4 regions of the Paenibacillus sabinae T27 genome follow, and region 3 is predicted to be linked to each of the others. Evidence: riboswitches for the same ligand, from Rfam matches in the RefSeq annotation. Region 3 holds a riboswitch; each other region holds the start of a gene.
The links. A riboswitch is a leader RNA that binds a small molecule or an ion and turns the genes downstream of it on or off. The one in region 3 is predicted to bind cyclic di-GMP.
Positions count from the first base shown of each region.

Region 1 (3,487 bases), 340 kb from region 3:
TGGTGAGCCGTTACCCCACCAACTAGCTAATGCGCCGCAGGCCCATCCCCTGGTGACAGATTGCTCCGCCTTTCCGCCTTCCGGTATGCACCAGAAGGTCTTATCCGGTATTAGCTACCGTTTCCGGTAGTTATCCCAGTCCAAGGGGCAGGTTGCCTACGTGTTACTCACCCGTCCGCCGCTAAGTTAATCAGGAGCAAGCTCCATCATAACTCCGCTCGACTTGCATGTATTAGGCACGCCGCCAGCGTTCGTCCTGAGCCAGGATCAAACTCTCCAAAAAGGTAGAGCCGATAGCTCAATCAAACAAACTGACGAGAATTTCTTCTCATTTAATACTCACTCGTTGTTCAGTTTTCAAAGATCAAACTTCTTTGCCGCCGTTCAACTTTTCGTTAGCAGCAACTTTTATAATATATCATGTACTCTTCAGAAACGCAAGCTTTTTTTAAAAAGTTTTTTTCAAGTTATCTTTAAACGCTTGTGCCTCCCAAGAGCGACTCACCTATAATACCTCTTCTCATTGAATATGGCAACCCCGAAATCACAAAAAAAAACAATCCACTTATTGGTTAAGCGGATTGTTTGTGCTTAGTAATACTTCACGGCCGTATATTTACTTGCGCTTTTAATCAGGGGAGCCGTCTTGCCGCTCTTGCCCAAGCCCGCATCAACTGTTGTATCGATAGTGACCCACTTGCCTCCGATGAGGACTTCGTTCCAGGCATGGTACTCAGCTACATAGCTGCTATTGCCCATGACCAGCTTGGCCGGTACATCCACACTCCGAAGCATGGCGGCGAAAAGGGAGGCGTAGTCATAGCAAATTCCTTTTTTGGAGGCAAGCGTATTGTCGATACTCGGCACATAATCATTGGCTACATTAGCGGCCAAAGCGTAATCATATTTAATATTGGAGACGATATAGTTGTAGATGGCGGTTACCTTTTCTTTGTCCGTGGCAGCGTTCTGAGTCAATTGTTTCGCTTTTTGTACCGCTTTGTCCGAGGGACTCCAATTCACATTCTGCACGGAGCTCAAATATACAGCGTTGGGGTCGCTTAGCGAGAGGTCGACCGAGTCGGAATACACCACTTTATATTTATTGCCGCTGGTGTTCTCAAGGATGGAGATGCGATAGGTACCGTTGCCTTGTTGAAGAGGGAAAGATTCATTAGGCTCCGATGCGAACAGGTTGTAGGTATAGCTGCTGCCGTTCTTGGTGATCATCAGTTTGGTGCGCTTGTTCTGCGGAACGTTATATTGAATGCCGACAACACCTTGGCTTAACTCCGAAGCATCCAGCCATTCGGACCCGCTGCTCGCAGCGGCTGCCGGAGTCGCTTCGGCGGAGGCGGCGACGATTAATAAAGCGAGGATCACCGCATACAACTTCTTCATGGATAAAACTCCTTTCGGTAGCTGGCTGCCATCCTGGCGGGAAGGCCCTGTAGCTTTGCGTCCCTGCCTTTCGGCAGGTTTGCCTTTGTCACACAAGCTTTATCTTTATTATTTTTGGAATAAATACCATAATTTATATTAAAACTCAAACAAAAAAGCCTCTTCATTCGGCAGCTGGCTGCCATCCTGACGGGAAGGCCCTGTAGCTTTGCGTCCCTACCTTTCGGGAGGTTTGCCATTTATCGTGTTTAGCTTTTCTACATATATTTTACCATATCAATATCAAATAACAATAGAATAATAGGAAGATATACCTGCTCCATCCGCCTCTTTTAACATTTTTCCGCTACAGTCACGGAAGTTTTGCGTGGACAATAAGCCGATGGGTCGGGTTGATCAGCGGATCGCAGGTAATCAGCGTCAAGATCCGGTCTTTTTTATTGCCCTCCAGCACGGAAATGTCTGTCGGATCAACGATCTGAATATCATAAACGATATAATTATAGACTTTCCCTCTGGTCTTAACGGTGATCGTATCTCCGATCTTCACTTCGTTCAGACGGTTAAACAGTCTGCCTTTGGTATGAGCGCGGTGAGCAGCAATGGCCGCATTGCCTACTTCTCCGAGCGGAGCGGTCTCGGTCAGATGCACGGCTGAATGCCTCATATTCGCTTTGGTGGCTCCTTCAAGCACGGGAAGCTTGGCATCAATCGTATCGATCTCAATCAGTCCGATCGCTTGCTCGCCGGCGTCCGAAGCCCCATTATTATCCGCAGATTCAGATTCTTCGCCCAATACCGATTCATCCGCAAGCAGCTGCGTCACTTTGGCGTATTTGAGCCGCAAGTCGGGATCGACAGAGGTCTGAGCCGTATTCGTTCCTTGTTCAAAGTTCCGTTCCGCTTCCTCCAGCAGCTTCTGCTGCTGCCAGTCTTCGAACCATTCGCTGGCCTTCGGATACAGGAGCAGCAGAACGCCCGCAATAATAATGATATAGGACAGCTTGCGCAAGTTATCTCACCTCTAACGTTGGTCCGCATCCCCTCCGGAGACCGCCTCGCCCGAAACGGACAGGGGCTGCTTCGGGTTCACGAACACCCATTTTCTGCTGCCGACAAAATTGATGATGACCGTAACAAAGGTAACCAGTACCTTCGATACCAGCTCCTTCAGTCCCAGCCGGTCGATTAGCAAGCTCATCAGCAGCAAAGATATACCCAGCACAACCAAATTCAAAACAATAAACCTCATCAGCTGCTTATAATCGAACCCGTCCTCTTTGGACCGCTTCCGGTCCTTGAACGTTATATTGCTGTTTAAAATAAAGCTGTTGGCCGTTCCCGCCCCATAAGAGATGATCTGGCCCACGACATAGTACAGTCCGAGCGAATTCAGCAGCGCGAACACGGCCATATCGACGAGCGTATTCAGCAGACCGACAATATTAAATTTAACGAACTGGATGATTTCGCCGCGCATATTTTTGTTATTCATGAGGCACGCCCTTCCGCGTAAGTCCAGCTTCCTCGCGAAGGAGCTCAGCTTCCTCTTCTTTCAGGCTGGTATAGCCCACGGTCCGGCGGACAATATACAGCGGCCGATCCTTCGATTCGTCGTAAATCCGGCCGATGTATTCCCCGATTACCCCGAGAATCATAAGTACAATCCCGTTAAACAGCAGATTCACCCCTACAATGGAGGCCCAGCCGGGCACGGTGCGGGAGGTGAACCATTTTTGCATCAAGACGAAGAACAGAAAGATAAAACTGGAAAAAGAGAGCGAAAATCCGAGATAAGATGCGATTTTGAGCGGTTTGTGCGAAAAGGACGTGATGCCGTCGAGCGCAAACCGGATCATTTTTTTGAGAGGATACTTCGTTTCCCCGGCAAAACGCTCTTCGCGAACGTACTCCACCATCGTCTGACGGAAGCCGACCCAGCTGACAAGACCTCTGACATAGCGGTTCTTCTCCTTCAGCTCGCGCAGCACATCGCACACCTTGCGGTCAATCAGGCGGAAGTCGCCCGTATCGGTCGGGATATCCACGCTGGTCATGCTACTGAGCAGGCGGTAAAAGAGCTTGG
Region 1 covers NZ_CP004078.1:655,626-659,112, reverse strand. The annotation lists rRNA gene PSAB_RS03045 (16S ribosomal RNA) at 1-283, opposite strand, end outside; gene PSAB_RS03040 (transglutaminase-like domain-containing protein) at 592-1,401, opposite strand; cyclic di-GMP riboswitch class I at 1,415-1,495, opposite strand; cyclic di-GMP riboswitch class I at 1,568-1,648, opposite strand; gene PSAB_RS03035 (class D sortase) at 1,754-2,413, opposite strand; gene PSAB_RS03030 (GtrA family protein) at 2,426-2,896, opposite strand; gene PSAB_RS03025 (glycosyltransferase family 2 protein) at 2,889-3,487, opposite strand, start outside.
Region 1: another riboswitch for cyclic di-GMP. It lies ahead of PSAB_RS03040 (transglutaminase-like domain-containing protein); the one in region 3 lies ahead of PSAB_RS24440 (S-layer homology domain-containing protein).

Region 2 (3,487 bases), 2.5 Mb from region 3:
TCGTTCAGCAGCTTCTCCACGTTATCCGGAAGTCCGGGTGCAACCTCGACGTCATCCGCCTTATCCGACAAATCAGAGGCCGTATCCTGAAACTTCTCAATCGCCTTCTCCAGCTCGTCCGCCGTCAGACTGCCTCCTGAATATGAAGCCAGCGCTTCATTGAAGTCATTCAGAGATGTTTTTGCGGTTTGATCAAGCGAAGAGATCTCATTATAAAATTCCTGAACGCTCTCCTGCACATCCTCATGGGACAATGCAGCCGGCTCTTTTCCGCCGCAGGCGCTGAGCAGCACAAGGGCAATTGCTGCGCCTGCCAGTAAGGCTTTTCTCATTTCTACTATCCCTCCTTTTAAAAGGATAGAGAAGATTGCGGGAATGCGCAACTAAAAAAAATGGGAAATGCTATGTAAACAAATCCTTAAAATGAATTATAATTAAATTCTACGATTTACATAAGAAAAGGAGTAGAACATTGCGTAAACAAAATCGGATCACAGCTCTTCTTGCCATGCTTCTGCTGCTTTTGCTGCTGTCGTATCTTGCCGAAAGAAACGGGTGGGATTTCAGGAACGCTCCTTCTTCCGATAAGGAAGTGGTACAGCTGATTTTTCCATCAGACGAGTATCCGGAAACGGCAAAGCATATTGAAAAAGCGATCGAGAGAGGCGAGTCCAGCGTATGCACGATCAACCGTGAAGGAGCTGAAGAGAACCGCCGGGAGTCGCTGAAGGGAATTCCCACCAAAAAACATTATGATCGCGATGAATGGCCCATGGCCATGTGCGAGGAAGGCGGAACGGGAGCGGACATCGCATACATATCCCCAGCCGATAACCGTGGTGCAGGCAGCTGGGTCGGCAATCAGCTGGAGAAATTGAAGGATGGGACCAGAGTAGAATTTATCTTTCGATGAACTCACAAAAAATCATGTGTCTCCTCCCAATTCCAGAGCCCCTGCATCCCTTTGGCCGGAATCGGCTTCGGCAGCCGCCGGACATCCGCAAGCTCCCAGGCGAATCGGCCTAATTCAAACAATCCGAATGCTTTTTCAAGGTCGCCGATGACGATGGATTGCGATGGGCTTTCAAGCATTGCCGTTTCACCGTAAGACTCGGTGACCTCAAGACAATCGGCCAGCCTGCATACCGCCACCACGCTCCCTGTCGGCAAGGTATCCGCTGTGTATCCGTGTTTTGCTAGTATACTGCGGAATGGTTCTTTCTGGCAGATGGCCTTATCCACCTTTTTCCCGGCATGAATGGCGATGGCATCCCGGTGCTGTGTAGCCCAGCTTCTCGTTTCGAATTTTTTCTCTCCAAGTGCAATCAGGGTCGCCCAAGGCTGCCATATCGTGATACACCGCAAGACTAACCGCTCCTCTGTACTTCGCTGACTCAAGAAAAAAGCACCTAAAATAGGTGCCTCTTCTGCTTAAGCATTCAGTTTGCTTCTATGATACCCGATCTTGCTACAGATCTTCGATCTCACGCTCTCGCACATACAATCTTCAAGTAGAGTTTCGTTAAACCCCAACCAAAAAGAATGCCAATACTTTCCCATGCTTCTCCTCCTTCATTTCACATAAATCTACGGGAGGTGCGATTATTCGGGAGCTGGCTGACATACGGATTTCTCCACTTAGTCCCTTTAGCTTTGCGTCACTGATTTTCATCAGCTTTGCCTTTTTCGTACGATTTATGTGACTATGTATACAGGAACATTTTAGCATAGACAAAATAAAGAAGACAACGGTCTTAAGTAATAATGCCTATTACATGCTTGGGAAAATGAACAGTGCCTGGGTATTGCGTCCGGGACATCCCACAGTACAGAACTAAATTATAAAATCCCCTCCGGTCTACAGTGTTGATTCATGCTGTCATGAACTCTTTTTTCACTGTCTGCCAAGAGGGGATCATACTGATTTTCAACCGTCAAACTGCCTGTCTCGATATTCGGGCTATTGACCTTTTACTACGGAGCCACGGTGGGGACGTTAACATCATCAATGTTGATATGGCCCCAGCTGCCGGTGGCGTTATCGACAATCTTGATGTAGCACTCCGTACCGATGTAATCTGAGGCATCCCAATAAATTCGGGTATACGATTCCTGGTCGAGTCCGGTTGCTTTGAACAACTCCTTACCGTCAGAGGCGCGAACGAGCGCAACATAGAGATCATAATAATTGTTGCCCCCTCCGACCAGTAAATTGATCTGTCCGTTGCCGCCGAGAACGAATTGCTCAGATCGCATAGCCCCGGTCTGACTGTCGTTACCGCTTTGGGCCCCCCACAGATGCTTGGCGCCATTCTGGTTGAACGGGCCGCCCCAGCCCCAGTCGTTGGCCGTCGTCACATCTTGGGCGGTGAAGGCGTCGCCGGACAGAATCGTCCAACCGTTCAATCCGTCTTCAAAATCGTGATTGGCGAGTTCCCCATGCGCCGGTTCCGCCGTGACCGTTACGGCAGTCGTCGCGGTGAAGCCGCCGATACGCGTCTTCGCGGTGATCGTGGCCGTGCCGACCGATTTCGCCGAAATGTTGCCGTTCACCACTGTCGCCACTGCCGGGTTGCTCGATGTCCAGATGACATCCTTGTTCGTTGCATTCGCCGGCGTTACGGTCGCCAGCAACAGCTGGCTGTCGCCCTGAATAATCGTCTTGCTCGGGTTGACTATGCACTACCTGAAACAGGCTAAATCCATAATTTGACCTATAAATAACTTTCTTAGCTACATTCTGTAATTATGCGAACCGATTTTTATGACAACTGTATAGCCTGTATAACGGCCTGCCGCTGACGGAAGGCTTCTTCCCGCGGATAATCTCCGCAAATACTCAAAGTCCGGGCTAAACGTCTTATCCAGAAGATAAGCAGATGTTCTGCTTCCAGGCACTCTCTTTCTGTTCAGAACGGTAATCATTCCCTCGGTGGTGGTAATACCGATTCCATGCCCGTAATACATTCCTTTGTCCAGTACGATAACGTTCTCGCCCTGCCATTCCGGCTTGTTCGGGTCATGGTCGGGATTCTTGAAATACTGCACATCACCGGGATAGGCTTCCTCCCTGTTATTGATCGCAGTTAACTGTAAATCTCTGTCATACTGCCAATCATAGAGCAGCAGGTTTCTAAAGTACGAATTAAATACCTCTTCACCCAGCGCATCAAGGACTCCCTTATATAAAACAACCACCACGGCTGTTGCGCACTCAAAGGCATACATACGGCCGTTCCGGAAAATATCATTGATCGCGTCGGACGGTAAGACCCCGTTATTTAAGAGGAGTCCTCCTTTATTGGTACGGGACCAAAAGTAACGATTGCCCCTGGTGTTCTCAAACCGGACAAAGGTCACTCCGCTTGCATCGAGCGCGACAGCCGCTTCAACAATGCGCCTTCTCATATTCAGCTCAAATGCGAGCGCAGCGGGAGATTCGTAAACATAGGTTTCAGGACTTCTCTGCTTCTTCTCCACTATCTCT
Region 2 covers NZ_CP004078.1:3,721,768-3,725,254, forward strand. The annotation lists gene PSAB_RS17210 (hypothetical protein) at 1-332, opposite strand, end outside; gene PSAB_RS17215 (NucA/NucB deoxyribonuclease domain-containing protein) at 509-913, shown strand; gene PSAB_RS17220 (ASCH domain-containing protein) at 916-1,365, opposite strand; cyclic di-GMP riboswitch class I at 1,606-1,692, opposite strand; gene PSAB_RS24660 (Ig-like domain-containing protein) at 1,975-2,679, opposite strand; gene PSAB_RS17230 (protein-glutamine gamma-glutamyltransferase) at 2,734-3,487, opposite strand, start outside.
Region 2: another riboswitch for cyclic di-GMP. It lies ahead of PSAB_RS17220 (ASCH domain-containing protein); the one in region 3 lies ahead of PSAB_RS24440 (S-layer homology domain-containing protein).

Region 3 (3,487 bases):
GGCGGTGAAGATATGAAGCGCATTATCCAGGATACCCGCATGCATAAGCTGGACGACACCTACTGGCTGAAGACCCCATACTACGATCTGCTCAAAGGACTTCTTCGCGCACGAGGCCTGAAGAACGATATCAGCGTGGAAAGCGCCATGGAGCTTCTGGGCCTCGAATCCGCCGGCTCCGCGCACCGGGCGCTGGGCGACGCGCGCATGACAGCCGATATTTTTCGTGGGATTTACGGCGAGCTGGACCTGGATCAGGTGAAATACTACAAAGACACCTTCTCCAACGCCCGTGAGCGCAAGACGGTCAAGATCGCGATCAAAGCAATTCTGGCGCAAAAGATCATCCCCACCTGGGAGCTAGTTGAGGAGCATTATTTTACAGGTAAAATTCCGCTGGACGACCCGCGCAAGGCTGAGGAGCTTCAGCGATTCTTTGCCGCGGAGCTTGAGAAAGCCACCTCCCGTTCCGCAATCTCTCCTTCCCCGTCTCCGGCCAACCGGCTGAGTCAAAGCTAAAGAATAGCCGCCCTTCCTTTTCGGCAGAGCCCATGCTTCGGCACCCTCGAAAAAGCACCCATCGGTGCTTTTTTTATGCTGAAAAAAGGTTTGACATTAACGCAGCGTAAAGGTGTACATTGAGCTTGTGAGGAGGTGCCATCACGGAATACACAGTGCAAAAACTCGCGAAACTTGCGGGAATCAGCGCGCGTACGCTGCGTTATTACGATGAATTCGGGATTTTGAAACCGGCCCGGATCAACTCCTCCGGATACCGCATCTATGGCCGGCCCGAGGTCGATCTGCTGCAGCAGATTTTATTTTACCGCGAGCTGGGTCTAAGTCTGGAGAACATTAAGGCTATCGTAACCTCGCCCTCGTTCGACGGGACGAAAGCGCTGAGGACACATCATGGCAGGCTGCTGGCCAAAAGAGAACAACTCGACCGGCTGATCTCAAATGTGGAGAAGACACTGGCCGAAAGGGAAGGAAGGATTACAATGAGCGACACCGAGAAATTTGAAGGCTTTAAACAAAAAATGATTGAAGACAACGAGCAGGCCTACGGCAAGGAAGCGCGCGGGAAGTACGGCGACGAAGCCGTCAACCGGTCCAATAAACAGCTGATGAACATGACCGAGGAGCAGTATTCGGCCGTTCAAAAAATAGAAGAGGACATGTTCGCTTCGCTGGCGGAAGGCATGAAGACTGGTGACTCCGCCGGCGAAGCCGCGCAGCGAGCCGCCGATCTCCATCGGCAATGGCTCACATTCTTCTGGGGCAGCTACTCCCCGGAGGCCCATGCGGGGGTCGCGCAGATGTACGTGGACGACGAACGCTTTACCGCTTACTATGACAAGCGCGGAGCGGGGCTTGCCCGCTTCCTTAGAGACGCCGTACACGCCTACACGGCCAAATCGAACTAAAGCGTTTATCGAGTTTCACTAGGCTAAGCCAGGGCAAAATGCTTTTTGCCTTGGCTTTTTTTATCTGCATATTCATTTACCGCGTCGCACCAGTCCCCCCATTACGGCAGTTCTTCTTCGGTCAGGCAGGCCCAAAAATTTAGATCGAATAAATGGGACTTTTGTTGTATGATGGGTGGGATTGTATAATTATTCCTGGGCAATTAAGCCCTGGTAGGTTGGTCTTAAGTCAATCTGTAGAATAAGAAACGGCAAATCCGTACGAAAGTCGGAGACGCAAAGCCACGGGTCTAAGCAAGGTCACTCCTTGTATGACAGCCGGGTTGCCTATATCTCTTCATGGGTTGGCTTATTTTTGTTGCCATTAATTAAGTTATGAAAGGGAGATTGTATGTTGGGAAGGTTATTAGGTAGAGTCGCATTTATCATTATGTTTTTTGCAGTGCAAGTCTTATCTTTCTCAGGGCCCTCGTATGCAGAAAACCAAACTTCATTAAATGACATTAGCCGTCATTGGGCCGAGGAAGAAATAAAAGTATGGATTGGCAATGGATTGATCTCGGGCTACGCCGATCGAACCTTTCAACCCGATAAAGTCATTACCCGAGCGGAATTCATATCGCTGGCGAACAAAGCGTTTGGTTTTTCCCATAAGGCTGACCAGACTTTTAAAGATGTCCCGCAGGGAAAATGGTTTTACAACGATGTATCCAAAGCGAAATTTACCGGCTACATCTCGGGGTTCGGAGACGGCACCTTCAGGCCTGATCAACCGATAACGAGAGAAGAGTCTGCCAAAATCATTTACCAGCTTATGCAGTTGGAAGAGGGGACAATAACGAGAGATACTGAAGCCTTTCAGGATGAACAGCAAATGTCTGCCTGGAGTAAACCATACATAAAAGTGGTTGCTTCCAAGGGTTATCTGAAGGGATATCCGGATAAAAGCTTCCGTCCTCAGAAACCCATCACAAGAGCTGAAGCTGTAGTGGTGCTAGATCAAGCTGTAGGTCAATTGATACACCAGCCTGGAACCTATGATCTGAAAAATACGGTTGGCGGGAACTTGACGATCAACAGCGGCGGCGTCACCCTAAAGAATGCTGTCATTAAAGGCGACCTCATTCTGGCAGCGGGAATCGGCGAGGGCGAGGTGCTGCTTGATCACGTAACCGTTGAAGGAAGAACCATTGTGAACGGCGGCGGGGAACACAGTATCGTCATTCAAGACTCTTCGATGAACCAGGTAGTGGTTCAAAAGGATCTCGGACGAGTCAGACTTTTTACGAAGGGCGATACAAGCATCAGCAGCACTGTCGTCAAATCGGGAGCAAAGCTGGAAGAAGAACAGGGAAACGAAGCCTTTAAATCGGTTTCCGTTGAAAGTACGTCAGTAAATGATCTCGTACAATTTGAGGGCACTTTTGCAAAAGTCGCAGTAAAAACGACGGTAACGATCGAAATTTACGATCAATCCACCATAGCTCTGCTTGAAACTTACACAGGTTCAGAAGGGGCTGCTATCAAGCTGCAGGACAATGCCGTATTGAAGGAGATCATTCTGCAGGCAGCCGCGAAGATCACAGGAGAAGGAACCATCCTTAAAGCTGAGATTAATGCGGAAGGTGTTAGCTTCGAGCAAATTATAAAGGAGTACATTCTCTCGGAGACGGTGAAGGTCGTGGTAATTGGCGGGAAGGAAGTTGGAAGCAGCAGTCCGGTTCCAACGGTTCCTTCGCCAGGAGAAGTGAGTAATCCTACGGGACCCGTATCTCCCGCACCCACGCCCGCACCCGCATCTCCCGCACCCGAATCTCCGGCACCCGGACAGCTGCCTGTAGAGCAGCCTGCCCCCGAACCGGGTAAGGTGCTGGATATAAAAGCCGCTTTTATTGTACAGGACAAGCTATACACCCTGTACCCGGCAACCTATGATTATTCGGCCGTAAAATGGAATGTTGCCAATTCGGTTACACAGGATACGTACCAGACCGAATATGACAAAACGGTACAAGACGTAGGGGTTTACAGCATCTCGGGCGGAGCGCTTCCTCCGGCAT
Region 3 covers NZ_CP004078.1:991,395-994,881, reverse strand. The annotation lists gene PSAB_RS04505 (3'-5' exonuclease) at 1-519, shown strand, start outside; gene PSAB_RS04500 (MerR family transcriptional regulator) at 675-1,427, shown strand; cyclic di-GMP riboswitch class I at 1,668-1,758, shown strand; gene PSAB_RS24440 (S-layer homology domain-containing protein) at 1,819-3,487, shown strand, end outside.

Region 4 (3,487 bases), 1.6 Mb from region 3:
CCGCCTTGATACAGCATATTCCCCTCGGGATCATAGAGGGTGCCGTTGATAAACCGGTCGTCCGCAAAATCCCCCTCAATTTTAACCTCATCATTGGCGTAATACCAGATTGCCTTTCCTTCTCGACCTCCCTGGCTTATTTCTACGACGAGATATTCACCAGTACTTCGATTCAGAACCACCTCTAGCCCCTCCCAATGCAAGCCCGATTCGTTGTAAGAACCTTTATACCGAAGTCCTCCGCCGGGATAATATTCGATGCCCTCCACCTGCTTGCCATTTCTCATCGTTCCTTCGAAGTACAGTTCGTCAGCGAAAAGATAGTACATTTTCCCTTCGCCATCCATTTTATCGTTCTTCCATTCCCCTTCATAGAAAACACGTCCGTTTTCGTTGTATTGCGTTCCATACCCCTCACGGATACCGTCTACCAGCCCGCCATGATACCGCATGCTGCCGTCTTCGTTATACAGGGTATCCTTTGTATCTTTCAGGCTGATGTACACCGTCTGCTTTGCTCTATTCCAGCTAATTTTACGGTCAGCCGCTTCACCAATAAGCCTAAGAGGGACATAGGTTGTACCGCCCCGAGTAACCGGCGCAGAATCGGTTTTGATAACTTTTCCATTAACAACCATTTCTTTCTTGTCAATAGTCAGTTTAATTACCAGGCTTCCCTTGGTGCCCGTGATCTGGCGCGTTTTGTTATCCCATTTAATGCCGAACCCCATCCGCTCGAACAGGGAACGAAACTCGACATAGGTGCTATTGTTAAGCGAAATCGGGGCCGTACGCAGGGGAACCTCTACCCCATCCATAACGACATGAATCGGTTCTGCATTCCGGTCTGCACGGGTACTCGGAGGAATGATGGTTCTTTTGACGATAAAACCGCCTTTATTTAAATAAATCAGCGTATCGCCGGAGAGTCCGAGTACATGATTGTATGTCGCTTCCAGCGGTATCGAAAAAGACTCCTTATGCAAAAGGTCTACACCTGTTACCTTTGCTTGATCTCCCTCTCCTTTTTCAACCCAAATGCCATAGGACAACCCTGTGAATACTTTTGACAATTTGTAAGGAGAATCTTTTTGCAGCACGATTCCCTTCTCAGACGGAGTGGTTGCGTTCAGCTCAACATAACCCTGATTTTCCCTAAGCTTGGTCTTAAGCACAATGTATTTGCCATTGAACGAATAATCATGCGGAAAGCTGGCTCCGTAAAAATGATCTTCACTCTTTGAACCCAAATCATAGGCTCTAATTTCATCGGATCGGTACAGATAGATAAGCCGGCCCTTACCCAGCTGAGGATTACTCCCTTCCTCGATCTCCTCCGACTCACCGCTTGCCAAATTAAGAACTTGGACTTTGTAATGATCAACCCATGCCAGATAATTGCCATTTCCAACGGGCTCCGTTAGCGAGGATGACCCGCCGTCAACCAGTTTCTTTTTTTCCTTACTTTTCAAATTGTATCCCCATATATCACTTCCATGGAGTTCATTACTCTGAATCCAAAGAACCATTGGGCCTTGAATGGTATCCGCTAGAACCGGGTTATATTTGTGGGTCTTATCGGTAGTCAATCTTTCCGTCTTTCCGTTATCCAAATTTAAAACATAAATCGAATCATAGTGATCTTGAATTATAGTCCAGGTTAAGTAGCGGCCAGCGATATCAGCATCCTTGAGATCTTGAAAATCAACCGGTCCGACTTTGAACTTCGTCACCTCGTCTTTCCATGTGTAGTTCTGCCCTGCTGCTGCGCTCGCAGCCATCCCCCTTGTTTCCATTTCGGTTAATGCAACGAGCATCCAGACCACAAGCACACTCCAAAAGATTCGTCTCATTTTCGTTGAACCATTCCTTTCTTCTGCTGTAAGAACACGCAAAAAAACAAGCCTCTGAGCAACCCGGCTGTCTGGTTATAGCTTACTATAACGGAAGACCCGTGGCTTTGCGCCCCCGCCTTTCGAACGAGTTTGCCTTTGGTCAATCACTTGTTTCGTGATTTCTTATAGTTCTTTTGCACTTCTTTTTTCAGTATAAATCCAGATTTAAAATTTACCAATTAATATTTTGTTTGTCACTCACTTGAGATACGCACTTTAAAGTACGTACTACCTCAGATAGCCGTATAATTGTAAACTTATAGAAATCAGTGCTATGTACAAAGGAGAAGAGAAAATGAAGTATACCGGCCCCGTTTACCGTCCGCCTTTTGAAGCGAATTCGCTATTACTGCAAGTCACTGTCGGATGCAGCCATAATGAGTGCAGCTTCTGTACCATGTATAGCGATGTGCCTTTTCATGTCGAAACGCTGGAACAAATTGAGCATGATTTATGGGAAGCCAAACGAATGTATCCTGAAGTAAACCGTATATTTTTAGTCAATGCCGACCCTTTTGCCCTGAGTGCAGACCGGCTTAAATCCATTGCGGTTAAAATCAATGAAATTCTGCCTCAAGTTCAGACTATAGCGATGTATGCCTCCGTTAATAACATTAAAAATAAAACCGATGAAGAGCTTAAAGAATTAAGAGCCTTAAAGATTAACGACCTCAATATCGGCCTGGAATCCGGTATGCCCGAGGTAGTGGAACATTTTAATAAAGGATTTACGGTGGATGAAGCCAAAGTACAGTTAAAGCGTTTAACCGAAGCTGGAATGGACTTTAGTGTAAATATTATCATCGGAGGAGCCGGCAGCGAAAAAACACGGGAAAATGCAAAAGCAAACAGCAAACTGCTAAATGAAGTTAAGCCAAAGCTGATCTTTATTGCCACTTTACATGTGGATCCCGGCAGCCCGCTGGATGAAGAAGTAGAAGAAGGGCTTTTTATAGAAAATACCTTGCGCCAAAATATTGAAGAGGAAATCGAAATGTTAAGCGGACTGAACCTGGACCATACCTTTTTCTTCGGTCTCCATACCTCCAATGTAATACCCGTTCGCGGTATGCTCCCAGACAAGAAAGATGAAATGATTGCGGCACTAAAAGAAGGCTTAAACTCCATTGGGGTCGAATATTTAGACGGTCACCTGCAAAAAGGTGTGGAAGGAGCGGTTTCAATCCCCAGATAATGGGTGGAGGAAGGAGATCAGGAATGAAAGAATTATCATCAAAGATCGCAAGCATCGAACCGGCTAAAATCAGAAAAATGTATGATATGGCCCAAGGATTAGACAATGTAATTAGTTTTGTAATAGGCGAACCTGAATTTGATACTCCAGAGCATATTATTGACGCCGCCAAAAAAGCCATGGATCGCGGCCATACGCATTACACACCCAATTCCGGTATTCTTCCTCTACGTGAAGCGGTAAGCGCGCATTTTCAAAATTTTGATAAAGTCAGTTACAATCCGCTTGATGAAATTATGATTACCGTTGGGGGGATGCAGGGGCTTTACCTCTCCCTTCTGGTCCTTACGAATCCCGGAGATGAGGTCATCGTCAGTGACCCGTGCTATACCAATTA
Region 4 covers NZ_CP004078.1:4,634,706-4,638,192, forward strand. The annotation lists gene PSAB_RS21395 (stalk domain-containing protein) at 1-1,817, opposite strand, end outside; cyclic di-GMP riboswitch class I at 1,908-2,000, opposite strand; gene PSAB_RS21400 (radical SAM protein) at 2,191-3,090, shown strand; gene PSAB_RS21405 (pyridoxal phosphate-dependent aminotransferase) at 3,114-3,487, shown strand, end outside.
Region 4: another riboswitch for cyclic di-GMP. It lies ahead of PSAB_RS21395 (stalk domain-containing protein); the one in region 3 lies ahead of PSAB_RS24440 (S-layer homology domain-containing protein).